DNA from 2 places in the Variovorax sp. J2P1-31 genome. Region 1 is predicted to be linked to the other one. Evidence: riboswitches for the same ligand, from Rfam matches in the RefSeq annotation. Region 1 holds a riboswitch; the other holds the start of a gene.

Region 1 (15,297 bases):
GCTGGTCGCGACCTTCGCCTTCCACAACTACTGGGCCATGCCGGCCGACAAGGCCTTCGTGAACCAGCTGATGTTCTTCAAGAACATCGCCGTGGTCGGCGGCCTGCTGGTCGTCTGGGCCTTCGGTCCGGGCCGGCTGAGCATCGACAAGCGCTAAGCTGCGTTTTATTTTTCGAGAGGATCGCCCCATGCCCCGCATCGCCGTCGTTTTCCATTCCGGTTATGGCCACACCCAGCGCGTGGCGCAGGCGGTGGCGGACGGGGCGGGCGCCGAACTGATCGCCATCGATGCCGACGGCAACCTGGCCGCCGGCGGCTGGGAAGCCCTGGCCGAGGCCGACACCATCGTCTTCGGCTCGCCGACCTACATGGGCGGCGTGAGCTGGCAGTTCAAGAAGTTCGCCGATGCTTCGTCCAAGGTCTGGTACGCCGAAGGCTGGAAGGACAAGTTCTTCGCCGGCTTCACCAACAGCGCGACCATGAACGGCGACAAGGTCGCGACCATGGGCTACCTCTGGACCCTGGCCATGCAGCACGGCGGCCTGTGGATCAGCATGGGCATCCATCCCGCCAACGACAAGGCCGCGCGCCGCGATGCGCTCAACTACGTGGGCGGCTACGGCGGCCTGTTGACGGTCTCGCCCTCCGACGCGAGCCCGGCCGAGATGTCCAGGGGCGACCTCGACACCGCGCGCGCCTTCGGCGAACGCGTGGCCCAGGTGACCGCTGCACGCACACGATGAAGGAAAGAAAAGAATGACCGCACCCACGCTGCTTCGCCCCCACGACAAGGACCTCGGTGGCGGCTTCAAGGTCCGCCGCCTGCTGCCGGCCGCGCAGCGCCGGTCGGTCGGTCCCTTCGTCTTCTTCGATCATTTCGGGCCGGCCACCGAAACCCCCGACACCCAGCACGACGTGCGCCCGCATCCGCACATCGGGCTGGCCACCGTCACCTATCTTTTCGAGGGCGCGATGATGCATCGCGACAGCCTCGGCAGCGTGCAGGAGATCCTGCCCGGCGCCATCAACTGGATGACCGCGGGGCGCGGCATCGTGCATTCGGAGCGCAAGCCCGAGCGCCTGCGTGGGGATGACTACGTGAACCACGGCCTGCAGCTGTGGGCCGCGCTGCCGCAGGCCTTCGAGGAGGTCGAGCCCAGCTTCACGCACACCGCGGCCGACGCGATTCCCGAAGCCGACGAACAGGGTGCGCGCTTGCGCGTGCTGATCGGCGAGGCCTTCGGACTGCGCTCGCCCGTCAAGACCTTCGCGCCCACGCTCTACCTCGACATCGCGCTGCCCGCGGGGACTTCCTTCGCGCTGCCCGCGCTGGCGCCCGAGCTGGCGGTGTATCCGGTCGACGCCGATGTGCGCATCGACGGCGTGGCGGTCGAGGCCCACACCATGGCCTCGCTGCCGGCCGGGCAGGGCGCGACCTTGAGCGCCGACACCGCGGTGCGCCTGATGGTGGTCGGCGGCGAGCCGCTCGACGGCCCGCGCTACATCACCTGGAATTTCGTCTCGAGCCGGCGCGAGCGCATCCTGCAGGCCGGTGACGACTGGGCCGCCCAGCGCATGGGCCAGGTGCCGGGCGAGACCGAGTTCATCCCGCTGCCGGGGCATCCGTTCCAGGTGCAGAGTCCGGCGCCGGACACGGGCACCACGCCGGCCTGATCAGCCCTTGAGCGCCAGGTCCGGGTCTTCCGCGGCCCGCGCGCTGGCCGCGTTGCCGGTCGCGCTGAGGTCGGGCGCCAGCGTGCGGCGGCCGTCGAAGACGAAGCAGTCGCCGCGGTAGTGCGCGCCGCCGATGGTCTCGAAGTACTTGAGGATGCCGCCCTCGAGCTGCAGCACGTTCTCCACGCCCTGTTCGCGCATCAGGATCGCGGCCTTCTCGCAGCGGATGCCGCCGGTACAGAAGCTCACCACCGTCTTGCCCGCGAGCTCGTCGCGGTGGTCCAGCAGCGCCTGCGGGAATTCGGTGAACTTCTCGATCCGCCAGTCGATCGCGCCCTCGAAGGTGCCGTGGTCGACCTCGAAGGCGTTGCGCGTGTCGAGCAGCACCACGGGCTGCCCGGCGTCGTCGTGCCCCTGGTCGAGCCAGCGCTTGAGCGTCTCGGCCTCGACGCCCGGCGCGCGGCCCGCGGCCGGCTGGATCGCGGGATGGTCCATGCGGATGATCTCGCGCTTGACCTTCACCAGCATGCGGCGGAAGGGCTGCGTGTGGGACCAGCTTTCCTTGGTCTCGAGCGTCGCGAAGCGCGGGTCGGCGCGCAGTTCGGCGACGAAGCCCCGCACTTCCTCCGGCGCACCGGCCAGGAACAGGTTGATGCCCTCGGGCGCCAGCAGGATGGTGCCCATCAGCTGGCGGGCCTGCGCGCTGGCCAGCAGCACGGGTTTCAGGGCGAGGGGGTCTTCAATGGCGCTGAAGAGATAGGCGGCGATGTTGAGGATGGGAAGCACGGGCGGAATTGTAGAAGCGCCGGCCGCCCGGCCGCCCGGCCGCGGCACCGCTTCTTGACCTGGCGCAAGCCGGGGCGTCTTCGAACGGCCTAGCATGGGCCTTTGCCCGTCCGGCGCCACCTTTTTGGAAGACCACCGCATGAGCATCCGCCTCGCCATTCCCGCCGCCCTGCGTTTCGTCGAGAGCCTGCTGCGCAAGCAGGGCGTGCCCGAGGACATCGCACAGGCCGTGGCGCTGCACCTGGTCGAGTCCGACCGCGTGGGCTACGCCAGCCACGGCATCTCGATCCTGCCGGGCTACGCCAAGGCGCTGGCCGACGGCGGACTCGACGGCAGCGCGCGGCCCGAGCTGCTCCACGACAGCGGCAGCCTGCAGGCCTGGCACGGCCACCACGGCTTCGGCCAGTTCGTGGGCCGGGAGGTCATGGCCTCGGCCGTCGAGGCCGCGCGCCGGCACGGCCACTGCATCGTGACGCTGCGCGACAGCCACCACCTGGGCCGCATGGGCCACTACGGCGAGCAGGTGGCGGCCGCGGGCATGGTGCTGATGGCCTTCACCAACGTGACCCAAAGGCCGCCGATGGTCGCGCCCTTCGGCGGCGCCGAGGCGCGCATGACGACCAACCCGCTGTGCTTCGCGAGCCCCTTGCCCGACGGCCGGCCGCCGCTGATCGTCGACATGGCGACCAGCACCATCGCGCTCAACAAGGCGCGCGTGCTGGCCGACGAAGGCGAGCCGGCGCCGCCCGGCGCACTGATCGACGGGCAGGGCCGGCCCACCACCGACCCGGCCGTGATGTTCGCCGACCCGCCCGGCGCGCTGCTGCCCTTCGGCGGCCACAAGGGCTATGCGCTGGGCGTGGTGGCCGAACTGCTGGCCGGCGTGCTGTCGGGCGGTGGCACGATCCAGCCCGCGCACCCGCGCGGCGGCCTGGCGACCAACAACCTGTTCGCGCTGGTGTTCGACCCGGCGCGCGCGGGCGCGGCGGCCTGGCAGGCGCAGGAGACCGGCGCCTTCATCGACTACCTGCTGTCCTGCCCGCCGCAGCCGGGCCGGGGCGCGGAGGAGGGCGTGCAGTACCCGGGCGAGTACGAGGCGCGCCACCGCGCGCGCCATGCCACGCACATCGAACTGGGCGAGGCCGGCTGGAAGGCGCTGGCCGACCTGGCGGCGCGGCTGGGCGTCGACGGCACGCCCTAGCACAATGCGACCCCGCCCGCTCCCGGCGCGGGCGGCCCGGCTTCCTACAATGGCGCGATGTTTGTCCATCTGCGCCTGCACACCGAATTCTCCGTCGTCGACGGCACCAACCGCATCGACGAAGTCGTGGCCGCCGCCAAGGCCGACCGCCAGCCCGCGCTGGCCATCACCGACCTGAACAACCTGTTCGGCGGTGTCAAGTTCTACAAGGAAGGGCGCGGCGCCGGCATCAAGCCGGTGCTGGGCGCCGAAGTCTTCATCGAGGGCCTGGGCGCCGAGCCCGGCGCGCTGACCCGGATCATCCTGCTGGTGCAGAACACCGAGGGCTACCTCCACCTGTCCGAGCTGCTGGCCCGCGCCTGGACGCAGAACGTCGGCCGCGGGCAGTCGCAGGCCGCCTGCAAGCTGGCCTGGCTGGAGGAACTCAACGGCGGATTGATCGCGCTGTCGGGCGCGCAGGCCGGGCCGCTTGGCGCGTCGCTGCTGCAGGGCCAGGCCGAACGCGCGGCCGAGCTCGCGCTGCAGCTGGCCGGCCTGTTCCCGCACCGCTTCTACATCGAGCTCCAGCGCGCCGGCCGGCTCGAGGACGAGCCGCATGTGATCGCCGCGGTGCAACTGGCCGCGCGGCTCAAGCTGCCGGTGGTCGCCACGCACCCGGTGCAGTTCGGCACCGCCGAGGACTACGAGGCGCACGAGGCGCGCGTCTGCATCTCCGAGGGCGAGATCCTGGGCAACCCGCGCCGCGTGCGCAAGTTCACCCGCGACCAGTACTTCAAGTCGGCCGCCGAGATGGAGGCGCTGTTCGCCGACGTGCCCAGCGCGATCGCCAACACGGTCGAGATCGCCAAGCGCTGCAACCTCACGCTGGTGCTGGGCAAGCCGCAGCTGCCCGACTTCCCGACGCCCTTCGTCTCCGAAGGCGTGCGCATGCCGATCGACGATTTCTTCCGCCAGGAGTCCTTCGACGGCCTGGAGGTCCGGCTCAAGCACCTCTATCCCGATGCGGCCAAGCGCGATGCCGAGCGGCCGCGCTACGTCGAGCGGCTGGAGTTCGAGATCAACACGATCCTGAAGATGGGCTTCCCCGGCTACTTCCTGATCGTGGGCGACTTCATCCAGTGGGCCAAGGCCAACGGCTGCCCGGTGGGGCCGGGCCGGGGCTCGGGCGCCGGCTCGCTGGTGGCCTATGCGCTCAAGATCACCGACCTCGACCCGCTCGAGTACGCGCTGCTGTTCGAACGTTTCCTGAACCCCGAACGCGTCTCGATGCCCGACTTCGACATCGACTTCTGCCAGGGCAACCGCGACCGGGTGATCGACTACGTGAAGGACAAGTACGGCCGCAACGCCGTGAGCCAGATCGCCACCTTCGGCACCATGGCCGCGCGCGCCGCGATCCGCGACGTGGGCCGGGTGCTCGACATGAGCTACATGTTCTGCGACGGCGTGAGCAAGCTGATCCCGAACAAGCCCGGCATGTCGGTCACGCTGCAGTACCCGCCCGAGAAGAAGATCGAGGGCGACAAGAACAACTACGCCATCGAGATGGAGCCCCAGCTCAAGGAGCGCATCGAGAAGGAAGAGGAAGTCCGGATGCTGGTCGAGCTCGCGCAGAAGCTTGAGGGCATGACCCGCAACATCGGCATGCACGCCGGCGGCGTGCTGATCGCGCCCGGCAAGCTCACCGACTTCTGCCCGCTCTACCAGCAGCCGGGCAGCGAATCGGCCGTGAGCCAGTACGACAAGGACGACGTGGAGGCCGTGGGCCTGGTCAAGTTCGACTTCTTGGGCCTGGCCACGCTGACCATCCTGGAGATCGCGCGCGAGTTCATCGTCAAGCGCCACAAGGGCCGCGAGAACTTCAACTACGAGGACATCAAGCTCGACGACGCCGCCACCTACCGGCTGTTCTCCGACGGCAAGACCGAGGCGGTGTTCCAGTTCGAATCGCGCGGCATGCAGGGCATGTTGAAGGACGCGCGGCCGACCCGGCTGGAAGACCTGATCGCGCTCAATGCGCTGTACCGCCCGGGCCCGATGGACCTGATCCCCAGCTTCGTGGCGCGCAAGCACGGCCGTGAGACGGTGGAGTACCCGCACCCGGCCGTGGCCCAGATGCTCTCCGAGACCTACGGGATCATGGTCTACCAGGAGCAGGTGATGCAGACCGCGCAGATCCTGGGCGGCTACTCGCTCGGCGGCGCCGACCTGCTGCGCCGCGCGATGGGCAAGAAGAAGCTCGAGGAGATGGCCGAGCACCGCGAGAAATTCCGCGCGGGCGCGCTCGCCACCCACGGCATCCCGCAGGACAAGGCCGACGAGATCTTCGACTTGATGGAGAAGTTCGCGGGCTACGGCTTCAACAAGTCGCACGCGGCCGCCTACTCGCTGCTGGCCTATCACACGGGCTGGCTCAAGGTCCACTACACGGCGGAGTTCTACTGCGCCAACATGACCGTGGAAATGGACGACACGGACAAGCTCAAGCTGCTGTTCGAGGACGCCACCAAGAACTTCGGCATGACCTTCGAGCCGCCGGACGTGAACCGCGGCAACTACCGCTTCGAGCCCGTGACCGACAAGGTGATCCGCTACGGCCTGGGCGCGGTCAAGGGCACCGGCCAGCTGGCGGTCGAGGCCGTGGTGCGGGCGCGGGAGGAGGGCGGGCCGTTCAAGAGCCTCTACGACTTCTGCGTGCGCATCGACCGCCAGCGCATCAACAAGCGCACGGTCGAGGCGCTGATCAAGGCCGGTGCCTTCGACGCGATCCAGCAGAACCGCGCGTCGCTGCTGGCCTCGCTCGACCGGGCCTTCGAATTCGCCGCGGCCACGGCCGCCAACGCCTCGCAGGTCGACATCTTCGGCGACTGCGAGCACGGCTCGGCCTCGCAGGAGCCCGAACTGGTCGACGCCACGCCCTGGGGCGTGAAGGAGCGGCTGACCTACGAGAAGACCGCCGTCGGCTTCTACCTCTCGGGCCACCTGTTCGACGAGGTGGCGCACGAGGTGCGGCGCTTCTGCAAGCGCCAGATCGACGACCTGCTCGACGGCCGCGAGCCGCAGGTGATCGCCGGCATCGTGAGCGACATGCGGGTGATCAACGGCCAGCGTGGCCGGCTCGCGATCTTCAAGCTCGACGACAAGTCGGGCGCGATCGACGCCACCGCCGACGAGGCGGTGATGAACGCCAACCGCAACACGTTGAAAGACGACGAACTGGTCATCGTCAGCGGGCGCCTGCAGCCCGGGCGCAACGGCTTCGAGGCCCGCTTCCAGGTGCAGCAGGTCTGGGACCTGGCGAGCGCGCGCTGCCGCTTCGGCCGCTACCTGCGCGTGGCGGTCAACGGCAAGGCGCCGGACATCGCGCAGCTGGTCAAGGATTTCCCGCCGCGCATCGAGATGAGCGAGGTGGGCGAGCTGCGCCAGGGCCTGCCGGTGCGGCTCACGATGGCGCGCGGCGGCGCCAAGGTCGAGCTCGAACTGGGCGAGCGCGCCAAGTTCTTCCCCAACGACGCCGCGCTCGCGAGCTGGACCGCGCAGGCCGAGGCCGGGAAGGCCGTGATCGTCTACGACTGAACCGAACCGCGCGGCGCGGGCGTGCCGAAATAACTTGTTGCAGTTAGTAAAAAGGACTACATTCCAGCCCGCGCCATCCGGCGCAGCCGCGCGGCGCCATGCCCCGGCAAGCGAGAACTGGAGTGGGCGATGCAGTGTTTCGAGGACGGTGCGGTGTTCGAGCATTTCGACCGCGAGGCCTTCAAGTTCCAGCACAAGCTCATGGGCCATCCGGCGCTGAGCCTGGAGAACCTGGCGCGCGTGATCCCGGCCCTGCCGCCCAAGCGCGTCATGTACTCGATGGGCCGGCTCAAGGAGGGCGACGACTTCGAGGGCACCTTCAGCCGCAAGCCGGCCGAGCGCAGCATCGAGGAGACCATCGAGAACATCCGGGTCAGCGATTCCTACGTGATGGTCAGCGGACCGGAGATCGATCCGTCCTTCGCGTCGCTGCACCGCGAACTGATCGGCGACGTCGAGAGCCTGATGCGCCGCCACGGCGTGGGCACCGAGGCGGTCGACCCCCAGCTCTACCTGTTCATCGCCTCGCCCAACAGCGTCACACCCTTCCACATCGACCGCTATTCGACCTTCCTGATGCAGTTCCGCGGCAGCAAGGAGGTGACCGTGTTCCCGCAATGGGACGAGCGGGTCGTGACCGCGGTGCAGCGCGAGGCCTACGTGTCCTATGCCAACACGCGGCTCAGCTGGTCGAAGGAGACCGACGCGCTCGGCACCTGCTTCGCCTTCCAGCCGGGCGAGGCCATCCACATCCCCTTCGTCGCGGGCCACCATGTGCGCAACGGGCCCGACGACGTGTCGATCTCGATGTCGATCATCTTCAACACGCGCCAGTCGATGGCCTGGCGCCGCGCGCTCAACTTCAACCACGCCTCGCGCCGCGTGCTGGGCCGCTTCGGCATGGCGCCCGCGCCCATCGGCGCCCAGGCCTGGCGCGACAGCGCGAAGTCGGGCCTGTGGCAGGCGGCCAGCCGCCTCCGCGGTCGTTGAACGACCCGCGGCGCAGTGTTGTCTTTGGTGTTACGGGTACGAAGCTTTTCTTCGTAACGTGACGGGTACATCGCCCCCACGGGGCGCCGTCGAGTCATGGCAATGACTTACCTGGGGCCTACAGTGCGTTCTGTCCGCAGCAGGCCGTGGCACGCACTTTGCATTCTCTGTCTCCAAGCTGTGATTCCCAAAGCAGCAGGAGCCGAGACATGGACAGCAGATTCGAACAGTGGACCGCCATGACCGACGAGTACGCCCAACTGCTGCTGGCCATCGCCAACGGCGAAGCCGGTGCGTGGACGCGGCTTCGACAACTGTCCGAGGACATCCGCGCCCTCGACCTCCTGGAGACCGCCGAGCTCGAGGCCTGAGCCTCGCGCGGCCGGTCGTTCAGCCGGCGAGCCCGACGTACACGTTCTGCACGTCGTCGTTGGCGTCGATGGCGGCCAGGAAGACTTCGACTTCTTCCAGGTCCGCCGCGCTCAGGCTGGCCGGATCGACCGGGTTCTTGGGCTTGTAGCCCAGCTTGGCCGACAGCACGGTGAAGCCCTGGGCGGGCAGCGCGCGGCTCACCAGGTCGAGGTCGGCCGGGGCCGTGAGGAACAGCGTCGCGCCTTCCTCATGGCCGGGCTCGAAATCCTGCGCGCCGGCCTCGATGGCCGCGAGCTCGGGATCGGCACCGGCGGTGGCCGGCTCGGCCTCGATCATGCCGAGGTGGTCGAAATCCCAGGCCACCGAACCCGAGGTGCCCAGTTGGCCCTTGCGGAACAGCACCCGCATCTCGGGCGCGGTGCGGTTCACGTTGTCGGTCAGGCATTCGACCATCACCGGCACCCGGTGCGGCGCGAAGCCTTCATAGATCACATGCTCGAAATGCACCGCCTCGCCGGTCAGGCCCGCGCCCTTCTTGATCGCCCGGTCCAGGGTTTCCTTGGGCATCGAGACCTTGCGCGCCTGCTCGACCACCAGCCGCAGCCGGGCGTTGGAGGCCGGGTCGGCGCCGCTGCGCGCCGCGATCATGATGTCCTTGGCCAGTTTTCCGAACATCCGGCCCTTGGCATTGGCGGCCAGGTCCTTGTGCTTTGCTTTCCACTGTGCGCCCATGGCTTGCTCCTAGTTGGGCGGACGGTCCGGGCCGCCCGCAGGAATGAATGATTTTGCGCGCCGGATCGGTGGCTCAGCCGCCGAGACCCTTCCAGAGCATGTACGCGGCCAGCAGGTACAGCACGCTGGCGAACACCCGCTTGAGCTTCTTCACCGGCAGGCTGTGCGCGGCCCGGGCGCCCAGCGGGGCGGTGAACACGCTGCAGGCCGCGATCACGACCAGCGCCGGCAGCCAGATGTAGCCGAAGGCGCCGGCCGGCAGGCCCTGCACCGTGGTGCCGCTGAGGACATAGCCCACCACGTTGGCCACGGCGATCGGGAAGCCCAGCGCCGCACTGGTGGCGACGGCGTTGTGGATCGCGACGTTGCACCAGGTCATGAACGGGACGCTGATGAAGCCGCCGCCCGCGCCGACCAGGCCCGAGATGAAGCCGATCACGCCGCCCGCGGCGAACTGGCCGCCGGTGCCGGGCATCTGGCGCGTGGGGGCGGGCTTCTTGTCGAGGAACATCTGCGTGGCCGAGAAGCCCACGAACAGCGCGAAGAAGATCGCCAGCGCCGTGCCCTTGAGCAGCGCGAACACGCCCAGGCTGCCCACCAGGCTGCCGACCACGATGCCGGGCGACAGCCGCTTGACGATGTCCCAGCGCACCGCGCCGCGCTTGTGGTGCGCGCGCACGCTCGAGACCGAGGTGAAGACGATGGTGGCCATCGAGGTCGCGATCGCCATCTTCACCGCCAGGTCGGGCGCCACGCCGCGCTGGCCGAGGATGATGGTGATGAAGGGCACCATCACCATGCCGCCGCCGATGCCCAGCAGCCCGGCGAGGAAGCCGCTGCCGATGCCCAGCAGGGCGAGTTCCACGATCAACAGCGGTTCGAGCGGCATGGGCGGTGCGGGGCAGAAAAGACGACGGCCCCGATCAAGGGGCCGTCGCCAGGAAAAAAGGTGTCTGCAGTGGGGTGCGCCGGACCCGCATCCTGAACCAGGGTTCAGGTGGGCGAGGGCAGCAGGACTTCGGGTTCATCTGACGCGAGATGATCACGCCCGTCAAGCGATGTACCAAGCCCGGCTCCGGAGAGCATTGGAACAAGGAAATATTAAGCCCGACGCGCACTGCAGACAGGCGTGATTTTACGCCTGCATCGACCCCGCCCGCGTGACCGCGCGGGCTTTTTGTCAGAGCAGGTGGTTGTCGCGCGCGAGCGCCTGGTCGAGGCGCTGCAGCAACTGCGCGGCGCGCTCGGCATCGTGCGCGCCGAGGGCGGCGGGCGCGGCTTCGGGCTCGGCGGGCGCAGGGGCTTCGGCCGCTTCGGGCTGCTGGCCCAGGTCGAAGGCCAGGTTCAGCGCCGCGAGCACCGCAATGCGGTCACGGGCCTTCACCTTGTTGGCGTCGCGGATCTTGCACATGGCGAGGTCGACGCGTTCGACCGCCTCGCGCAGCTGCGCTTCGCCGCCTTCGGGGCAGCCGAGCAGGTAACTCTGTCCCATGATCTGGACTTCGAGCTGTTTCATGGGGTGGCGGGATCCTGTGGCGGGTCGAGGGGCAGCCGCTCCAGGACCGCGTCGATGCGCGTGCGTGCGGCGGCGAGGCGCGACTTGAGCGCGTCGCGTTCGCGCGTCAGCGCATCGACCTGTTCCTGCAGCAGCGTGTTGGTGCGCTGAATTTCTTCGTGGCGCACGAGCAGACGTTCAACGCGCTCGGCAATCTGATCGATGGGGCTCTGTGCGGACATGGCTGCAGATTGTAGGGGCGCCTTAGAATCGCCCGCGTTGGTGCTCGCACCGCGGTTCACGCGGCGCAGTTCAACGGGAAGCAGGAACCAGAGCTCTTCGAGCCGCGGTCAGCCTGCGCTGCCCCCGCAACGGTCCAGCAGACGGCGCATTCACGCGCGCCGCTTTCGTCACTCAGCCACTGGGCGCCCTGAAACAGGCGCCTGGGAAGGCGACGACAGTCGTTCTGCCAGCCCGGATACCGGCCAACGAGGAGAGGGTGGGTGCGCGTGATGCGCGGCCGCCTTCGTGACGCCCACACGTCCGGCGGGGAAGCCGGACAGGGTTTTGTTCTCAAGTTCGTCCCCATGAAGAATCGTTTTTCTCCCGACGGCGCCCGCGCGCCGGTGTCCGTGCGTGTGCGCAGCGCCGCCTTGCCGCTGGCCGCCCTGAGCGCGGCCATTGCCGTGGCATGGCCCGGCCTGGCCCTGGCCCAGCAGCAGTCGCTGCCCGAGACCGTGGTCACGGCCACGCGCGTGGCGCAGCCGCTGTCGGACCTGACCTCGGACGTGTCCATCGTCGACCGCGAGACCATCGAGCGCAGCGGCGCCACCGGCGTGGCCGACGTGCTGGCGCGCCTGCCCGGCATCGAGATCAGCCGCAACGGCGGCATCGGCAACACCACCAGCGTGTTCATCCGCGGCGCCGAGTCGCGCTTCACCGCGGTCTACATCGACGGCGTGCGCATCGACTCGCAGTCCACCGGCGGCGCCGGCTGGGAAGGCATCCCGCTGGGGCAGATCGACCGCATCGAAGTCCTGCGCGGCCCGGCCGCGGCGGTCTACGGCTCCGATGCCATCGGCGGCGTGATCCAGCTGTTCACCAAGCGCGGCGAAGGCCCGGCCACGCCCTTCGTCGGCGTGGCGATCGGCAGCAACAAGCTGCGCAAGGCCGAGGCCGGCCTGAGCGGGACGGCGGGCGTGAACGGCGCCTTCGACTACTCGCTGGGCGTCTCGCACGAGGAGAGCGACGGCTTCAACATCCAGCCGCTCGAGAAGCGCAACCCGGTCAAGACCGCGCAGTACGCGGCCGACGGCTGGACCAGCCCCGACCGCGACGGCTACCGCAGCACCGCGGCCAATGCGCGCCTGGGCTTCCAGATCAATCCGGCGCACCGGCTCGAAGGCACCTTCCTCTACAGCGACATCGAGGCGCAGTACGACGCCTCGAAATCGGGCGCGCGCCCGCCGGCCGTGTTCCCCGACGACATCTCGACCAACACGCTGCGCACCGCGGGCGTGTCCTGGATCGCCAAGTGGACCGACAACTACACGACGCGGCTGCAGGTCACCGACAGCAAGACCACCTACCAGACCGACCCGAGCTTCTACCGCACCGAGACCGCGCTGCGCGGCTACCTGTTCCAGAACGAGCTGCACTTCGGCGCGCACCGCTTCACGGCCGCGCTCGAGCGCCGCGAGGACGATCTGGAGAACGCCGCCACCGCCTCGGCCAAGCTGCTGGCGCGCGATCGTTCGCAGGACGCGGTGTCGCTGGGCTACGGCTTCGTCCAGGGCCCGCACACGGTGCAGCTGCAGGCGCGCCGCGACGACGACAGCGAGTTCGGCGCCAAGACCACCGGCAGCGCGGCCTACGGCTATGCGATCACGCCGCAATGGCGTGCCACCGCTTCGGTCGGCACCGCCTTCCGCGTGCCCACGCTCTACCAGCGCTTCAGCGAGTACGGCGTGGCCAGCCTGCAGCCCGAGGAAAGCCGCAACGTCGAGCTGGGCCTGAACTGGACCTCGGGTGCCAGCAACGCCGGCGTGGTGGTCTACCGCAACAAGGTGCGCAACCTGATCACCTACGACGGCAGCGCCCGCGGCTGCCTCTCGAGCTTCGGCTGCTATGCCAACACCGCGCGCGCCGAGTACGAGGGCCTGACGCTGACCGCCGGCCACCGCATCGGCGACGTGACGCTGCGCGCCTCGGCCGACTTCCAGGACCCGCGCGACCTCGGCACCGACAAGCTGCTGGCCCGCCGCGCGCGCCGCCACGGCATGCTGGGCGCCGACTGGAAGGTCGCCGGCTGGACCTTGGGCGCGGAGGTGCAAACTTCGGGCATGCGCTACGACGATGCCGCCAACCTGCGCCGCCTGGGCGGCTACACCGTGCTCAACCTGGTCGCGAGCACGAAGCTCACGCCTTCGCTGACGCTGATCGGCCGGCTGGACAACGCGGGCGACAAGGACTATTCCTTCGCCCGCATCTACGCCACCGCGGGCCGCAGCGCCTACCTCGGGCTCAAGTGGTCGCCCCAGTAAGCCACAGCGCCACCTGCGCCGCCGTGCTCGTGGCCGCGCCCGCCTCCGGGCAGGGCAAGACCACGGTCACGGCCGCGCTGGCCCGCCTGCATGCACGCGCCGGGCGGCGCGTGCGCGTGTTCAAGTGCGGGCCCGATTTTCTCGATCCGCGCTGGCTCGCCATGGCCAGCGGGGCGCCCGTGCATTCGCTGGACCTCTGGATGAACGGCGAGGCCGATTGCCGCGCGCGCCTGCATGCCGCGGCGCGCGAGGCGGACCTGCTGATCGTCGAGGGCGTGATGGGCCTGTTCGACGGCACGCCGAGCGCGGCCGACCTGGCGGTGCATTTCGGCCTGCCGGTGCTGGCGGTGATCGACGCGCGCGCCATGGCCGGCACCTTCGGTGCGCTGGCCTATGGCCTGCAGCATTTCCAGCCCGGCCTGCCGTGGTTCGGCGTGCTGGCCAACCGCGTGGCGAGCGAACGGCATGCGGGCATGCTCGAAGGCGCGCTGCGCGATCCCGCGCACTGGCTGGGCGCGCTGCCCAAGGGCGAGGATTTCACGCTGCCCGAACGGCACCTGGGCCTGGTCGCGGCCGACGAGACGCAGGATGCGCTGGCCCGGCTCGATGCGGCGGCCGACGCGCTCGCGGCCACGCCGCTGGGGCGGCTGTCGGTGGCGCAGTTGCCGCAAGTCTGCTTCGAGGCGCCTGCGGCCGAAGCGATTGCGCCGTTGCTCGCGGGCCGCACCGTGGCGATCGCGCACGATGCCGCCTTCGCCTTCGTCTATCCGGCCAACCTCGAGGTGCTGCGTTCACTCGGGGCACGCCTTGAATTCTTTTCGCCTTTGGCCGGCGATGCTTTGCCGGAATGCGATGCGGTCTGGCTGCCCGGCGGCTACCCCGAACTGCATGCCGAACAATTGGCCGCCTGCGCGCCCTTGCGCGATGCACTGGTCGCGCATGTTGCGGCCGGCAAGCCGGTCTGGGCCGAGTGCGGCGGCATGATGGCCCTGTACGACACGCTGGTCACGGCCGACGGCCAATCCCACGCGATGTGGGGCCTGCTGCCGGGCCGCGTGACGGTGCAGAAGCGGCTCGCGGCCCTCGGGCCTCAGCAGCTGGCACTGGCCGGGCACAGCCTGCGCGGCCACACCTTCCACTACTCGCTCTGCGACACGCCGCAGCCCGTGGCGGCGCGCACCACGCGCCCGAACACCGACGCCGGCGGCGAAGCGGTCTATGTGCGCGGCACGTTGCGCGCGAGCTATTTCCACGCCTGGTTCGCCTCCAGTCCCGAAGCCACCGCGCGGCTGTTCGATGCCGCGCCGATCGGATTCCCGCATGACGACCGCTGAACGCGAATTCCTGCTCGGCGGCCAGAAGAGCGGCAAGTCCCGCCGCGCCGAGGAGCGCGCCGCCGCCTGGCTGGCCGCCTCGCCCGCGCACGACGCCGTGCTGATCGCCACCGCCACCGCCTGGGACGACGAGATGCGCGAACGCATCGCGCGCCACCAGGCCGACCGTGCCGAGCGCGTGCCGGGCCTGCGCACCGTCGAAGAGCCGGTGCGGCTGGCCGAGGCCCTCGCGGCCCACAGCGCGCCGGGCACGATGGTGCTGGTCGACTGCCTCACGCTGTGGCTGACGAACCTCACGATGCCGATGGAGGGCGCGGCCCACGATGCGGCGCAGGCCATCGCGGCGCTGCGGGCCGCCTTGCGCGCGGCGCGCGGCCCGGTGGTGCTGGTGGGCAACGAGATCGGCCTGGGCGTGATCCCGCTGGGCCGCGAGGTGCGCGCCTTCGTCGATGCGCTGGGCCGGCTCAACCAGGACGTCGCGGCCGAATGCGATCGCGTCACGCTGATGGCAGCAGGCCTGCCGCTGACCCTGAAGGAACCGACGTGAAGCGCTGGCTGCCCTGGCTGCTGCTCCTGCTGACGGGCCTCGCGCAC
Region 2 (15,297 bases), on a different contig from region 1:
TGGGGCGGGGGTGGGCGCTTAGGACGGACGGCAGCGGCGCCATGGCCCGTGGAGGCCGACGCTGCAGGCGGCGACCCGAGCCACCTCATGCCCGGCCACTGAAGCGCTGCGTTGTCAGAGCGCCGGCCTCACGTGCGCAGCGCGCCACGCCGCCGCCAAGGACGCCGCCCGCCCCAACGCCCCGGGCCCGGCTTCGAAGTCGACCACCGTCGCCATATCCACCTCCGGTGGCCGCAACGGATGCTCCGCACTCCGCCCATCCGTCAACAGCCACAGCCACCGCTGCGCGGACTCATGCTTCGCCAGCAGGATCCCCGCCTGCTGAACGCCCAGCGTCAAAGGCGTGCCCCCGCCCCCTGCGATGGGCGCCAGCCAGGCGTCGTTGAATGCGCCAGCGCGCCGAGGCGGCATGCGCAGTTCGACCGTATCGCCGCCGAAGCACAGCAAGGCCACGCGGTCGCGGCGTCGATACGCTTCCTCCATCAGCGCCACCAGCACGCCCTTGGCGCGCGCGAGCTTGCCGTCCTTGAGCATCGAGGCGGAGCAGTCGAGCAGGAAGCAGTGCAGCGCACCGCTGCGGGCCTCCTGCGGGCGGCGGCGCAGGTGCTCGGCGCGCAGTCGGGCCTCGGCGCCGCGGGCCATCAGGGTGCGGGGCCAGTCGCAGGCGGTGCCGTCCTTCGGCGATGCGATGTGGCGCGACGTGTCCCGTTGCGTGCCCTGCCTCCGGTCACCCTGGCGTGCGCCAGCGGGGTCGGCGTTCCGGAGGCTCAGGCTTTTTTTGGGGTGGGGGCCGCGGCCATCAGCGGGCGCAGCGGCTTGACGCGTTCGATGCCCACGGGCTCGGGCGGCATCGCGCCCCAGTCGGTGTCGTCGTCGGAAGCAGATGTGGAGGCGTGGTCGCCCGATGCGCCCTTGCCCTCGCCGGACGAGGGACGTGGCGCGCCGGCCTGAGAGGAAGCGGGAGTCGGCGCGCTCTCCTCCGTGCCCGGCTTGCGCCGATGCAGCAGCACCAGGTCGGCCACCTGCTGCACATGCGCCGTGGTGAGCGTGTCGGCCTGCTCCCAGGCGGCCAGGGCGCGGGCGGCGCGCAGCATCACCAGATCGGCACGCAGGCCGTCGACCTGGGCGGCCATGCACAGCGCGCCGACGGCGGCATGCACTTCGTCTTCGTAAGGCAGCGCCTCGCGGTCGGCCACGGTGGCGCGGGCGCGGCCCAGGGCCAGGGCCAGGGCGCCCTGGGCGTCGGCATGGTCGGCACGGAAGCCCTGCGGGTCGGCGTCGAAGGCCAGGCGGGCGCGCACGATGGCCTGGCGCGACGCGGCGTCGTCGATGTTCGAGAGGCGCACGCAGAGGCCGAAGCGGTCGAGCAATTGCGGGCGCAGCTCGCCCTCCTCCGGGTTCATGGTGCCGACCAGCACGAAACGCGCGGCATGGCGGTGCGAGATGCCGTCGCGCTCCACGCTGTTGACGCCGCTGGCCGCCACGTCGAGCAGCGAATCGATCAGCGCGTCGGGCAGCAGGTTGACCTCGTCGACGTACAGCACGCCGCCATGCGCGCGCGACAGCAGGCCGGGCGCGAACTTCACCTGGTGGCCGGCCAGCGCCTGGCCCAGGTCCAGCGTGCCGACCAGGTGCTCGAGGCTCGCGCCCAGGGGCAGCGTGACGAAGGGCGCGCCGGTCAGCAGCTCGGCCAGCGCGCGCGCGGCCGTGGACTTGGCCGTGCCGCGCGGGCCTTCGATCAGCACGCCGCCCAGGCCGGGGTCGACCGCGGCCAGCAGCAGCGCCTGGCGCAGCTGCGGCTGGCCGGCGATGGCGGCGAAGGGAAAGGGCAGCGGCAGGGCCGCGCTCGCGGGGGGGGTCATCGGGTTCCTTCCATCCGTTGCTCCTGATCGAGCAACAGGTCTTCAAGTTGTCGCTGGTAGTCGCCAGGCGCCTGCCACAGGCCGCGCTGCATGGCTTCGAGCAACCGGCTCAGCATGTCGTGCAGCGCCTGCGGGTTGTGGTCCTGGATGAACTGGCGCGTGGCCGGGTCCATCACGTAGGCGTCGGCCACCATCGCGTACTGGTGGTCGCCGACCACGCGCGCGGTGGCGTCGAAGCCGAACAGGTAGTCGACGGTGGCGGCCATCTCGAAGGCGCCCTTGTAGCCGTGGCGCTTCACGCCGGCGATCCACTTGGGGTTGACCACGCGCGCGCGAATCACGCGGCCGATCTCTTCCTTCAGGGTGCGCATGCGCGGCGCCTGCGGGTTGCCGTGGTCGCCGTGGTACATCGCGGGCTGCTGGCCGCTCAGGTGGCGCACGGCCGCGACCATGCCGCCCTGGAACTGGTAGTAGTCGTTGGAGTCGAGCAGGTCGTGTTCGCGGCTGTCCTGGTTCTGCAGCACCACGTCCATGGTCTTCAGGCGCTCGACCAGCGCGGCCTGCGCGGGCACGCCGTCGCTGCCCTGGCCGTAGGCATGGGCGCCGCCGGCGACATAGGCGCGTGCCAGGTCGTCGTCGCTCTGCCAGTCGCCGCGGTCGAACAGCGGCTGCAGGCCCGAGCCGTAGTGGCCGGGCGCCGAGCCGAACACGCGCCAGCCGGCCTGCGTGCGCGCGGTAGCGGCGTCGAGGCCTTGCGCCTCCAGCGCCGCGGCCTCGCGCAGGATGCGGGCGCGGATCGGGTTGCGTTCGGCGTCCTCATCCTCCTGCGCGGCCACGGCCTGCACCGCGGCATCGAACATCTGCACGGCCGCGGGGAAGGCATCGCGGAAGAAGCCCGAGATGCGCAGCGTGACGTCGATGCGCGGACGGCCGATGCCCACGGTGGGCAGCACCTCGAAGTCGACCACGCGCTGGCTGCCGGCCGCCCACTTGGGCCGCACGCCGATCAGCGCGAAGGCCTGCGCCAGGTCGTCGCCGCCCGTGCGCATGGTGGCCGTGCCCCAGACCGACAGGCCCATCGCGACCGGGTACTCGCCGTGTTCCTGCAGGTGCAGCTCGACCAGCCGCGCGGCGGACTTGAGGCCCAGCATCCAGGCCGTGGGCGTGGGGATGGCGCGGGTGTCGACCGCGTAGAAGTTGCGCCCGGTCGGCAACACGTCGGGCCGGCCGCGCGAGGGCGAGCCACTGGGGCCGGCGGGCACGAAGCGGCCCTGCAGCGCGCGTGAGAGCTGATGCAGTTCCTGCGTGCCGCAGGCGTCGAGGTCGGGCGACAGGCGATGCGCGATGCGACCCAACACGGCCTGCGTGTGCGGCATGTCTTGCGGCAGCGCGATGCCTGCATCGGCCTCGTCGAGCAGCCGCTGCGCGAGCAGCTCCAGCCGCTCGCGCGTGTCGCCCGCATGGCGCCAGGGTTCGTCGCTGACCGACTGCAGCAGCGCAGGTCGCGCGCCCTGCCAGGGCGTGGCGGGCTCGATGTCGAGCGGCGCGAACCCATCGTCGACAGCGCCGGGCAGCAGGTCGCGCGACAGCGCATCGAGCAGGCCCGCGTTCTCGCCGGTGCCGTCGGCCGAGGGGTAGCGCGCGAGCGCGAGCAGGGTGTCGCGGCGCAGCCGGCCTTCGGGCGACTGGCCGAACACGTGCAGGCCGTCGCGGATCTGCGTTTCCTTGAGCTCGCACAGGTAGGCGTCGACGCGCGCGAGCACGGTGTCGTCGTCGGCCGCGGCCGAGGGCAGTGCCAGCTCCTCGACCAGGTGCTGCGCACGCACGGTCGCGAGGATCTGCGCGCGCAGCACGCGGGCGCGGCGCGCGTCGACCAGCAGCGCGTCGTAGTACTCGTCGACCTGGCGTTCCAGGTCCTGCATCGGTCCGTGGTTCTCGGCGCGCGTGAGCGGCGGCATCAGGTGGTCCACGATCACGGCCTGCGTACGGCGCTTGGCCTGCGCGCCCTCGCCCGGGTCGTTGACGATGAAGGGGTAGACGTTGGGCAGCGGCCCGAGGATGGCGTCGGGCCAGCAGGCCTGCGACAGCGCCAGGCTCTTGCCCGGCAGCCATTCGAGGTTGCCGTGCTTGCCCACGTGCACCACCGCGTCGATGGCGAACACGTCGCGCAGCCAGAAGTAGAAGGCCAGGTAGCCGTGCGGCGGCACGAGTTCGGCGTCGTGGTAGCTGGCGTAGTCCTGCGCGCCCTGCACCGCCAGCGAACGCGCGGGCTGGATGCCGACGAACACGCGGCCCAGCCGCAGGCCGGCGATCATGAAGCGGCCCTGGCGCACCGACGGGTCCTGCTCTGGCGCACCCCAGCGCGCGTCGATGGCCGCGGCCATGCCCTCGGGCAAGCTCGCCAGGCGCGCACGGTAGTCGGCCAGCGCATAGCTCTGCCAGGCCGGGCGCAGCGGCCATTGCGCGGGGTCGTTGGCGATGCCCTGCTGCAGCGTGTGCATCAGCGCGTCGCCATCGGCGGGCAGCTTGTCGGCATCGCCCAGCGCATGGCCTTCGGCGGCCAGCGTGCGCAGGATCGCGATCACCGACGCGGGCGTGTCGAGGCCCACGCCGCTGCCGATGCGGCCTTCGCTGCCCGGATAGTTGGCGAGGACCAGCGCCAGGCGCTTGTCCGCGGCGGGGAGGCTGCGCAACTTGCACCAGCGCCGCGCCAGCTCGGCCACGAAGGCGATGCGGTCGGGCTCGGGCTGGTAGTTCACTACCTCGGTCTGCGTGAGTTCGTCGCGGTGCGACAGGCCCTTGAAGCTGATGGCGCGCGTGACGATGCGGCCGTCCATCTCGGGCAGCGAGATCTGCATCGCGATGTCGCGCGGGCGCAGGCCCTGGCTGTCGGCCAGCCAGTCCTCGCGGTTGCCGCCGCTCACGATCACCTGCAGCACGGGCGCATCGCCGGCAAGCTCGGCCACGGCATCGCCCGCGTTGCCGCCCTGCCCCAGCGCCGCGAAGGCCGTGGTGTTGAGCACCAGCTGCACGGCGTGCGCGCGGCACAGGCCGCGCAGCGCGGAGATGCACAGCGGGTCCTTCAAGGAATCGAGCGCGACCGGCAGCGGGTTCAGGCCCTCGGCCTGCAGCGCGGCGGCCATCGCATCGAAGACCGCCGTGTTGCCCGACTGCAGGTGCGAGCGGTAGAACACCAGCGCCACCACCGGCGCCCCCTCGCGCCACAGCGCGCGCAGGTCGTCGATGCCGGCCACCGTGTGCGCGGCGCCGAAGCCGCCCGGCACATGCAGCGCCACCTGCGGCAGGCTGCGCGGCGGCTGCGGCGCCTCGCCATGGCCCAGGCCGTGGAAGGCGATGGCGCGCAGGAACTGCAGCGCATTGGCCGCGCCACCCGCGCGGGTGTACTGCCACAGCTGACGGCCCACGGCCTGCGGCAGCGTGCTGCGCGCGAGCAGGTCTTCGTCTTCCTGCAGGTCGCCCGAGAAGATCGCGAGCTGCTGGCCCTTGCGGCGCGCGAGCTTCTCGATCTGCTGCAGCCCGTAGGCCCAGGCCGATTCGGCGCCCAGGTGGTCGACGATCACCACCCGCGCATGCTGCAGCACCTCGTCGACATAGAGGTCGAGCGAGGCCGGCTGGCGCAGGTACTGCAGGTTGGCCAGCCGCAGCGAGGGGTAGCCGGGGTCGATGGCGGCGAGCGCGCTGCGCGCGGCGGCCAAGAGCGCGAGCGTGGTGTCGGCCGAGCTCAGCACCACGATCTCGCCCGGCGTCTGGTCGAGCCGGGTGACGACGCTGTCGTCCTCGACGAAGCGGCCGGGCTGGGTGCTCAGCAGGTGCATGTCATCGACTCGGGTGCGGGGTCGGGTGCGGGTACCGGACGCAGAGGACGCAGAGGTTTCGCAGAAGGAATCCAAAAGGGAATCCATTCATTCTGAATTTCCTTTTAATCGGCTTTTTCTGCGTTCTCTGCGAAACCTCTGCGCCCTCTGCGTCCGGCGGTCCGAATTCAGGCCTCAGCACCCGCCAGCGCCGAACGCAGCACCGCCTCGTCGAGGTCCTCGCCGATGAACACCAGCTGCGTGCGGCGGGCCTCGCCCTCGCGCCACTGGCGGTCGAAGTGATGGTCGAAGCGCTTGCCCACGCCCTGCACCAAGAGGCGCATCGGCTTGCCGGGGATCGCGACGAAGCCCTTGATGCGGTAGACGGTGTGCGCGGCCACGATCTGCTCGAGCGCGGCCAGCAGGCGGTCGCGGTCGACCGCGGGCAGGTCGATCACCAGCGAGTCGAACTCGTCGTGGTCGTGGTCTTCCTCGTGGTCGTGGTGGCTGACGCGCTGGTCGATGGTGGTCTCGGCCGCGCGGCCCTGGCCCAGCAGCAGGGCCAGCGGCAGCTGGCCCTGGGTGGCGGCGACGATCTTGACCTCGGCCGGGATCTCGGCGCGGATCAGCGCCTCGACCTGCGCGCGCGCGGCCTCGTCGAGCAGGTCGGACTTGTTGAGCACCACCAGGTCGGCCGCCGAGAGCTGGTCTTCGAACAGCTCGTGCAGCGGCGACTCGTGGTCGAGGTTGGGGTCGGCGCGGCGCTGCGCATCGACGGCCTCGGTGTTCTCCGCGAACTGGCCCGAAGCCGTGGCCGGGCCGTCGACCACCGTGACCACCGCGTCGACGGTGAACACGTTGGCGATCTCGGGCCACTGGAAGGCCTGGACCAGCGGCTTGGGCAGCGCCAGGCCCGAGGTCTCGATGATCACCGCGTCGATGTCCGCACGGCGCTCGGCCAGCTGCAGCATCACGGGCTGGAATTCTTCCTGCACGGTGCAGCAGACGCAGCCGTTGGCCAGTTCGTACAGGGCGCCTTCGCGCTCGTTGCCCTCGTCGTCGCAGCCGATGCCGCAGCCGCGCAGGATCTCGCCGTCGATGCCCAGCTCGCCGAACTCGTTGACGATGACGGCGATGCGCTTGCCCTCGGCGTTGCCGAGGATGTGGCGCAGCAGCGTGGTCTTGCCGCTGCCGAGGAAGCCGGTGACGATGGTGACGGGGATCTTGGCGCTTTGCATGGGCGTGTGGCTTTCTGGAATGGGATGGATCATGCCGGCTCGCGAAGCGCGGGGAGCACCTCGATCGCAAAGAGCGTCATGCCGGCGAGGGCTTGGGTGTTGTCGAGCAGGCCGTTGGCGTTGAACACGCAGCGCAGCGCATCGATGCCGCTGCGCGCGCGCAGGGCGAGGATCTGCGCATGGCACTGCGCGGGGTCGCCGTGGATGAACTGCTCGCGCAGCATGCGTTCAGGCTCGATGCGCGGCACCTGCTCCGGCGGCACGCCGCGCCTGGCGGCGAAGAATTCGCGGCGCGCCTGCAGCTGGGCCCAGAGGCCGTCGAGCTGCGACTGCACCGACGCCGCATCGGTGCCGATGCACACGTAGCGCGCGAGCGACGATCGCCGCAGCAAGGTCGAGGGTCGTCCCTGCAGGATGTCGGCCACGTGGCCCAGCTGCGTGGTTTCGGGGGGCTCCAGGCTCAGCAGCAGCGGCAGGTCGCGTTCGATCGCGAAGCCCAGCGTCTCGGGCGTGGAGCCGGCCACGTAGAGCGGCACGTGCGCGGCCTGGGCCTGCAGCACGATGCAGTTCCGCTCGAAGCGCGCGCGGGTCTGGGCCGCGTCGATGTTCAATGCGGCCAGCGTGGCGGGCTCGGTGCCGCGGCCCACGCCGATGTCGATGCGCCCGCCGCTCTGGAAGGCCAGCTGCGCGACCTCGTCGGCCAGCAGCAGCGGCTGGTGCAGCGGCAGCACCAGCACCGAGGTGCCCACGCGCAGCCGCTCGGTGCGCGCCAGCAGCGCGGCGGCCAGCAGCAGCGGCGAGGGGTACGGCCAGTCGGCCGTGGGCAGGCGGAATTCGCTGAACCACACGCCGTCGAAGCCCAGCCGGTCGGCTTCGTCGAACAGCGCGAAGAAGGCACGCGGGTCGCCCTGCGTGGCTTCGCGGGTCCAGCCGGCGAGGTCGATGCGCATCATGGGCCGGCCTGCCGGCGCAGCCGCGCGCGCAGCATCACGCCGGGCGGCACGCCGATGCGGTCGAACACCACGCCGAAGCTCTCGTCGAGCAGCGCCGCATGGATCAGCTCCTCGCCGCCGTCGATCGCGATGCGGCCGTCGGCCACCACCACGATGCGCTCGAAGTGGCGGAAGGCCAGGTCGAGGTCGTGCATGGCCACGATCACCAGCCGGGTGCGGCCGCGCTGCGCCAGCGCCTCGACCAGCGTGAGCCGGTGCCGCACGTCGAGCGCGGCGCCGGGCTCGTCGGCCAGCAGGATGGGCGGATCGGTCGCGAGCACGGTGGCCAGCAGCACGCGGGCCTGCTCGCCGCCCGACAGCGTGGACCAGCGCCGGCCGCGGAAGGCCTGGAGCTGGTTGCGTGCGATCACCTCGTCGACCGTGGGCCACTGGGCCGGCGCCTTGCCGCGCGGCGGCGTGAGGCGCATGCCCAGCAGTTCTTCCAGCACCAGGTCCCAGTGCGGCTCGAAGTGCTGCGGCATGAAGCCGATGGCTTGCGCGCGCTCGGCGGCGGGCACGTCGACCACGCGCCGCACGCCCAGCCGCACCTCGCCCTGCGCGGGTGTCTCCAGCCCGGCCAGCAGCGCGAGCAGCGTGGACTTGCCCGCGCCGTTGGGGCCGATGACGGCCACCGAGCCGGTCGCGCCGAAGCCGATCGACACGTCGCGCAGGATGGACTTGTGGCGGCGCGAGACGCCGAGGTGCTGGGCTTCGAGCAGCAGGTTCATGAACGCAGCCTCCGCGCCAGCAGCACGATGAAGAAGGGCCCGCCCGCCACGGCCGTGACCAGCCCCAGCGGGATCTCGGCCGGCGGCAGGGCCGAGCGCGCGATGGCGTCGGCCACGGTCACGACGATGGCGCCGGTGAGCGCCGAGGCCGGCAGCAGCGCCCGGTGCAGCGGCCCGACCATCCAGCGCGCGATGTGCGGCGCGGCCAGGCCGACGAAGGCCACCAGGCCGCCATAGGCCACGGCCGCCGCGACCACCAGCGAACCGACGACGACCGCGACAGGCGTGAAGCGCGCCACGTCGAGTCCGAAGCCCTGCGCCGCGCGCGTGCCCAGGCCCAGCAGGTCGAGCCCGTGCGCGATGCGCGAGGTGGCCAGCAGGCAGGCCACGCACAGCGCGGCGAGCAGGCCCAGGCCGGGCCACGACGGCGTCTGGATGCCGCCCAGCACCCAGCTCATCACGACCTGCAAGCTCACGGTCTCGTCGGACAGCGCGAGCATGAGGAAGGAGCGCAGCGCGCCCAGCATCGCGGCGATGGCCACGCCGGCCAGCAGCATGCCGGCGGCATCGAGCGCGCCCGCGACGCGGGAGACGCCGAGCACCAGGGCGGTCGCGCCCCAGGCGCCGGCGAAGGCCAGCACGGGCAGCGCATAGGACTGGGGCACGCCCAGCGGCACCAGCAGCGCGACGGTGGCCCCCAGTGCCGCGCCGCCCGAGGCGCCGAGCAGGTAGGGCTCGGCCAGCGGGTTGCGGAACACGCCCTGGAAGACCGCCCCCGACAGGCCCAGCAAGGCGCCGACCAGGGCGGCGGCGAACACGCGGGGCAGGCGCCATTGCAGCAAGAGGCGGCTGCGCAGGCTGTCGTCGCCCGCGAGCGCGCGGTAGAGGGCCTGGGGCGACGACCACTCGTGGCCGGCACAGGCCGCGAGCAGCAAGGCGACCCCGAGCACCGCGGCGGCGATGAGCCAGGCGCGGGCGGGGTGGCGTGGGGCGGGTGGGGTCATGGGCTTGGCACCTTCCCCCTTTGGGGGAAGGTGGGGATGGGGGCTCGCACGATGGAGGCGCTGCCGGCCCCCACCCCTGCCCTCCCCCAGAGGGGGAGGGAGCAAGAAAAAGGTCGCGGGATGTCGGGCACCTTTCCCCTTTGGGGGAAGGTAGGGATGGGGGCTCGCACGATGGAGGCGCTGCCGGCCCCCACCCCTGCCCTCCCCCGGAGGGGGAGGGAGCAAGAAGAAGGTCGCGGGATGTCAGGCTCCTTCCCCCTTTGGGGGAAGGCGGGGATGGGGGCTCGCACGATGGAGGCGCCGCCGCCCTCACCCCTGCCTTCTCCCAGGAGGAGAGGGAGTAAAACCGAAACACTCACGGCCTTCCCTCCACTGACCCCAGCCACTTCGCCAGGCGCTCGATCCCGTCGATGGTCCGCGGCCCCGGAATCAAAAACTCGCTGCGCGACACCGTCACCGCGCGCTTGTCGCGCACCGCCCGCATGTCACGCCAGCCCGGCAGTTGAACCAGATCGTCGAGAGCAGCCTTCGTCCCCGCGAACAGCAGCACGTCCGGGTCCGACGCGAGGATGGCCTCCGGCGACACCTGCGCCACCGCCCCGCGCCCCGCGATCGCGAAGCGGCCGCCGGCCATGCGCATCGCCTCGCCGGTGTAGGTGTCGGCCCGCGCCACCAGCAGCATGCCGTTGCCCACGCGGCCGGTGATCATCACCATGCGCGGGGCGGTGCGTTGCGCGACCTGCTGCGCCACGGCATCCAGCCGCGCCTGCAGCGACTGCGCCAGCGCCTCGCCGCGTTCGGGCACGCCGGTGGCGCGGCCGATCAGGCGGATGTTGTCCAGCACCTCGCCGACCGAGCGGCTCAGCAGCACGATCACCGGCACGCCGATGCGCGTCATCGGGTCGACCAGCTGGTTGGCGGCCTGCCGCGCGGGCGTGACGATCACCAGGTCGGGCCGCTGCGCGACCACCGCGTCGACCGAGAAGCCCAGCCGGCCGCCGACCCTGGGCTTGTCCATGACCTCGGGCGGAAAGCGCGTGTATTCCTCGACGCCGACGATGCGGTCGGCCAGGCCGAGCGAAGTCACCAGTTCGGTGTTCGACGCGAAGATGGTCACCAGCCGCTGCGGCGCCGCGGGCAGCACCACGCTGCGGCCCAGCGCATCGCGGACCTCGATCGGCGCGGCCTGCCCCGAGAGGGCCGCGGCGCTCAGACCCAGGACCAGCGCGATGCGCTTGAACCGCATCAGAAGCTGACTTGCATGCCGACCTGGAACTCGCGGCCCGGCATCGAGGTGCCGCACCCGCCGTTCTGGAAGCGCGGATCGGCGATGCACGGCTTCTGGTCGAGCGCGATGAAGATTGGGCTGCGGTTGAGGTCGAACAGGTTGTTGACCGCCGCGAACACCTTCACGCGCTTGTTGATGCGGTAGTCGCCGCGCAGGTTCCACACGGTGAAGGCGCCCTTCCTGTGGATGTAGGTGCTGTAGGGCTCGCCCTGCGGGATCAGCAGCGCTTCCTCGGTGTCGTACCACATCGGTCCGCGCAGCAGCGCACCGATCTGCAGGCTCCAGTCGTCGGGCAGCTTGCCCGCGCCGCGGCCGTAGCGCAGGCCCAGCGAGGCCTCGTACTTGTACATGCGCTGCACGCGGTCGGTGTCGAGCGCGGTCGCGCCCTTGTCGCGCATCGTGAAGTTGTAGTAGCCGTTGGCATACGCGTTGAGGCTGTGGGCGCCGGTCGAGAAGTTCAGTGCCTTCGCCAGGTCGACGTTGGCGCTGGCCTCGATGCCGCGCACCACGATGTCGGCGGCGTTGTTGGCGTAGTCCGAGGTGTTGGTGGTCGGGCCGCGCGACACGGTGATGATGCGGTCGGAAATCGTGTTCTGGAACAGCGCCACGTCCACGTTCCAGACCGGCAGCTGCAGCGTGCCGCCGAACTCGATCTGGCGGTTGCTCTCGGGCTTGAGGTTCGGGTTGCCGAAGCTGCGGCCGCCGCCCACCGCGGTGAAGTCCGAGCCCAGCTCGGTCGAGGTCGGGGCGCGGAAGCCGGTCGAGATGCCGGTGCGCAGGTTCAGCACGTCGAGCGCGCGCCAGGTCGCGCCGGTCGACCAGGTGGTCTCGCCGTACGACTGGCTGCCGCTGCGCTGCAGCGGCAGGTTGGGCGTGTAGTCGAAGCTGGTGCGGCCTTCGGTGCGGCGCGCGCCGCCGCGCACCGTCACGCGGTCGTCGAAGAACTTCTGCGAATCCTCGAAGTACAGCGCGTTGACGTGCTCGGTCTGGTTGTTGTCGTAGGGCGCGACCTGGCCGGTCGGGCCGCCGGGCAGCGCGACGCGGAAGCGGTCCGAGCGCAGCCGGCTGCGTTCCCAGTCGTAGCCCAGCAGCAGGTCGTTGCCCTGCCCCAGCTTGAAGCGCGGCTGCAGGCGCGTGCCCAGGATGTCGAGCTTGCGGTCGTTGTAGTCGCTCGAGGTGCCGGGCGTGGCCCGTGTGCCGGAGCGCACCACGGGCGAGGCCCACTTGAACTCGTCCTCGTCGGCCACCGAGTAGATCTGCGCCATCCAGCCGATGCGCTCGTCGGCCGTGCGGCCTTCGTAGGTGAGGTCGGCCGAGGCGTTGGTGCGGTCGTCCTTGCTGATGGTGTTGGCGCCCGATCCGCGGAAGCCCGCGTTGTAGATGCCGTCGGTGCGCAGCTTGAGTTCGAGCCGGTTGCGCTCGTCGACCTGGAAGCCCAGCGCGCCCGCGAAGCCGCGGCGCTCCCAACCCGTGTTGGCCAGCTTGCCGCCGCCCTTGCCCGATTCGTAATCGTCGCGCTGGCCGCCCAAGACGCCGAAGTACCAGTCGAAGCGTTCGCCGCCGCCGCTGGTCTGCGCATTGGCCTGCACGCCGCCCCAGGAGCCCACGCTGAGGCCGGCCTGGCTGGGCGGCGCGTTGTAGCCGCTCTTCATGATGATGTTGATCACGCCGCCCATGTTCTGGCTGCCGTAGATCACCGAGGCCGGGCCGCGCACGATCTCGATGCGCTCGACCTCGTTGGCGCTGAGCTTGGAGATGTTGGCCGTGCCGGCGCGCCGGCCGTTGACCAGCACCAGCACCTGGCCCTTGTAGTCGCGGCCCTGGCCGTCGCTGGTGGCGCCGCGGATGTTGATCGAGGTCTGCGCCGCGGTCCATTCGCTGAAGAAGCCGACCGCGTTCTCGGCCAGCAGGTCGGTCACCGACTTGGCGGTCGAGCGGTCGATGGCCGCGCGGTCGATCACCTGCGTGGTCGCGGCGATGCTGGCGCGCGCCTCGGGGCGGGCCGTGGCCGTGACGAAGATTTCATTGAGGGCATCGGCTTCCTGCGCCATGCCCTGGCCCGCGGCCATCGAGAGCAAACCCAGCACGCCCACTCGGGCCGGGTTCAGGATCGTTGTTTTTTTCATGCGTGTTCCAACCGCCCCGCCACCCCGCGGAGCCTCAACCATTGAATACGCTGAAGAAGAAAGAACGCCTCGCGGCCAAGCCCGGTGCGTGTGTGCACCGGCTTGCCCGGACCCTCGCTCTCCCGCAGCGGCCGAAGCAGTTGCGAAGGCCGGTATCCGGGCTTGCGGACCGTCCTGCATGCGCGTTGCGTGCAGGACCGAATCCCTCGCCTTCCCACGCCGTGAGGCGCAGTGACTGCCATGCCGACAAGGCATGCGCGTGAGGGATTCTTCGAGATCCGCTGACCGTTGCGGGGGCAGCGCAGGACTTGTCGCGTCGTGTGAAGACGCAAGGCACCTGCTTCCCGTTTAACCCCGAGACCCTCAAGCGATGAGAGCGTGCGGGGCACCTTCGAACCGTGCGGGCGCGGCGCTCACAGCGCCGGCCCGACCACAGAATTATAGGAAGGTAAAGAAATCTGACAGCTTGCCGCGCGAGGCTTGCTGTCGGAGGTGGCCCGCTTACTTGGGCAGCAGCACCTTGTCGACCACGTGGATCACGCCGTTCGACTGGTAGACGTCGGCGATGGTCACGTTGGCGGTACCGCCCTTTTCGTCGGTCACGGTCACCATGCCACCGGTGCTCTTGGCCACCAGCGTGCCGCCCGAGACGGTCTTGAGCGAGGCCATGCCCTTGCCGTCGTCGATCATCTTCATGAGCGACTTGGCATCGACCTTGCCGGCCACCACGTGGTAGGTGAGGATGGTCGTGAGCGTGCCCTTGTTCTCGGGCTTGAGCAGCGTGTCGACCGTGCCGGCCGGCAGGGCCGCGAAGGCGGCGTTGGTGGGCGCGAAGACGGTGAACGGACCCGGGCCCTTGAGCGTCTCGACCAGGCCGGCGGCCTTGACCGCGGCGACCAGGGTCGTGTGGTCCTTGGAATTCACGGCGTTGTCGATGATGTCCTTGGTGGCGTACATCGGCGCGCCGCCGACGGTGACCTGGGCGATGGCGGAGACCGCACCGACCGACAGAGCGGCTGCGAGTGCGAGGGAAGCGAGGCGTGAGAACTTGGCTTGCATGGATGGCTCCTGTTGCGTTCACCGCCACGAAGATGCGCAGCGGGTGAAAGGGATACGGCCCCGCCCGCACCTTGGATTCAACCGATGCGAAATCTGCGCTTCAAAGTGCGCGCAGCTGCGCCAGGTCGGGTTTTTCCAGCCATTGCTGCAGTTCGTCGGCCAGGCGCTGCGCCTCGGCCGCGGCGGTGCGCCAGGCCTGGATGCGGCCCGCCAGGTCGTTGCCGTAGCGCAGGAAGTCGTTGCGGTCGGGCAGCTTGCCGTTGGGCAGGGTCGCGACCCATTCGGGCGATGGCGCCAGCACCACCATGCTGTCGAGGAAAGGCGTGGCCTTGTGGCGCCACTTGAGGCCCTTGTCCAGCCAGCCCGGCACCACCGCCTGCTGGAAGTGCGGATACAGCACGATGCCCTGGGGCCCCGCGCGGTAGTCCAGGTGCAGGTGGTAGTCGGTGATGCCACCGTCCCAGTAGGCGCCGGGCGGCGCGCCCGGGATGTCGTGCACCGCCTCGAGCATGAAGGGGATCGAGCACGAGGCCTGCAGCGCCGGCGCGAAGTTGGCTTCGCTCAGCGCCACGCGCCGGGTCGCGAAATCGGTGGTGGCGAAAGGCAGGGCCGCATCCGGCGTGGAGAACACCACGCGCTCCAGCCAGCCGCCCAGCGCCTTGCGCCGCACGCCGTTGGCCATGAAGGCGCCCAGGTAGCCCAGCGCCGTGCGCCCCCGCCCCTCGCGGCCCAGCAGGTGCCGGCCGTGGGCGGTGATCACATGCAGGCTGTAGCGCGGATGCTTCAGCACCTCCTGCGCCCGACCGCCGTAGAAGCTGCGCAGGCCCTCGCCGAACTGCGCGCTGACCTGCTTCGCCGTGAGCCGCTTCTGGCCCGGCGGCAGTTCGAAGTGCTGGGTGATGTAGCCGTCCTCGAAGTCGCGCAGCGCGCGCATCGGGTCGTCGAGGCAGGCATTGGCCAGCCGCCAGGCGCCGATGGAGGCCCCCACCAGGTCGATGGGCTGGTCGGAACGCGGCAGCCAGTCGCCGAGCAGGAAGCGGTCGATGGGGCCGAGGATCAGGCCCTTGGGCCCGCCCGCCGCGCCCGGCACCACGCGCACGTCCCCGGGCCGCAGGCCCTGCGCTTCGATCAGGCGCCTGGCGGCCGGTCCGGCATGGATGCGCAGTGCCTTCATCGGGGAGGCGG

Evidence for each region. Region 1 has a riboswitch for cobalamin ahead of QTI20_RS09165 (TonB-dependent receptor domain-containing protein). Riboswitches for the same ligand answer to the same signal wherever they lie in the genome.
Region 2: it holds a riboswitch for cobalamin, as region 1 does, so the genes downstream of both, QTI20_RS16915 (TonB-dependent receptor) here and QTI20_RS09165 (TonB-dependent receptor domain-containing protein) in region 1, are expected to answer to the same signal.

What each region holds. Positions count from the first base shown of each region.
Region 1 covers NZ_JASZYA010000001.1:1,975,640-1,990,936, reverse strand. The annotation lists gene QTI20_RS09225 (DoxX family protein) at 1-157, shown strand, start outside; gene QTI20_RS09220 (flavodoxin family protein) at 189-743, shown strand; gene QTI20_RS09215 (pirin family protein) at 757-1,674, shown strand; gene QTI20_RS09210 (sulfurtransferase) at 1,675-2,460, opposite strand; gene QTI20_RS09205 (Ldh family oxidoreductase) at 2,606-3,661, shown strand; gene dnaE (DNA polymerase III subunit alpha) at 3,719-7,237, shown strand; gene QTI20_RS09195 (cupin-like domain-containing protein) at 7,367-8,227, shown strand; gene QTI20_RS09190 (hypothetical protein) at 8,437-8,598, shown strand; gene QTI20_RS09185 (YebC/PmpR family DNA-binding transcriptional regulator) at 8,618-9,331, opposite strand; gene QTI20_RS09180 (sulfite exporter TauE/SafE family protein) at 9,405-10,220, opposite strand; gene QTI20_RS09175 (cell division protein ZapA) at 10,512-10,847, opposite strand; gene QTI20_RS09170 (DUF904 domain-containing protein) at 10,844-11,068, opposite strand; cobalamin riboswitch at 11,090-11,330, shown strand; gene QTI20_RS09165 (TonB-dependent receptor domain-containing protein) at 11,414-13,369, shown strand; gene QTI20_RS09160 (cobyrinic acid a,c-diamide synthase CobB) at 13,354-14,703, shown strand; gene QTI20_RS09155 (bifunctional adenosylcobinamide kinase/adenosylcobinamide-phosphate guanylyltransferase) at 14,690-15,250, shown strand; gene QTI20_RS09150 (ABC transporter substrate-binding protein) at 15,247-15,297, shown strand, end outside.
Region 2 covers NZ_JASZYA010000002.1:1,237,878-1,253,174, forward strand. The annotation lists gene QTI20_RS16870 (PAS domain-containing sensor histidine kinase) at 1-22, shown strand, start outside; gene QTI20_RS16875 (vWA domain-containing protein) at 115-642, opposite strand; gene QTI20_RS16880 (magnesium chelatase ATPase subunit I) at 768-1,862, opposite strand; gene cobN (cobaltochelatase subunit CobN) at 1,859-5,698, opposite strand; gene cobW (cobalamin biosynthesis protein CobW) at 5,866-6,915, opposite strand; gene QTI20_RS16895 (LLM class flavin-dependent oxidoreductase) at 6,945-7,868, opposite strand; gene QTI20_RS16900 (ABC transporter ATP-binding protein) at 7,865-8,635, opposite strand; gene QTI20_RS16905 (FecCD family ABC transporter permease) at 8,632-9,639, opposite strand; gene QTI20_RS16910 (ABC transporter substrate-binding protein) at 9,995-10,885, opposite strand; gene QTI20_RS16915 (TonB-dependent receptor) at 10,885-13,053, opposite strand; cobalamin riboswitch at 13,184-13,460, opposite strand; gene QTI20_RS16920 (fasciclin domain-containing protein) at 13,555-14,112, opposite strand; gene QTI20_RS16925 (patatin-like phospholipase family protein) at 14,213-15,286, opposite strand.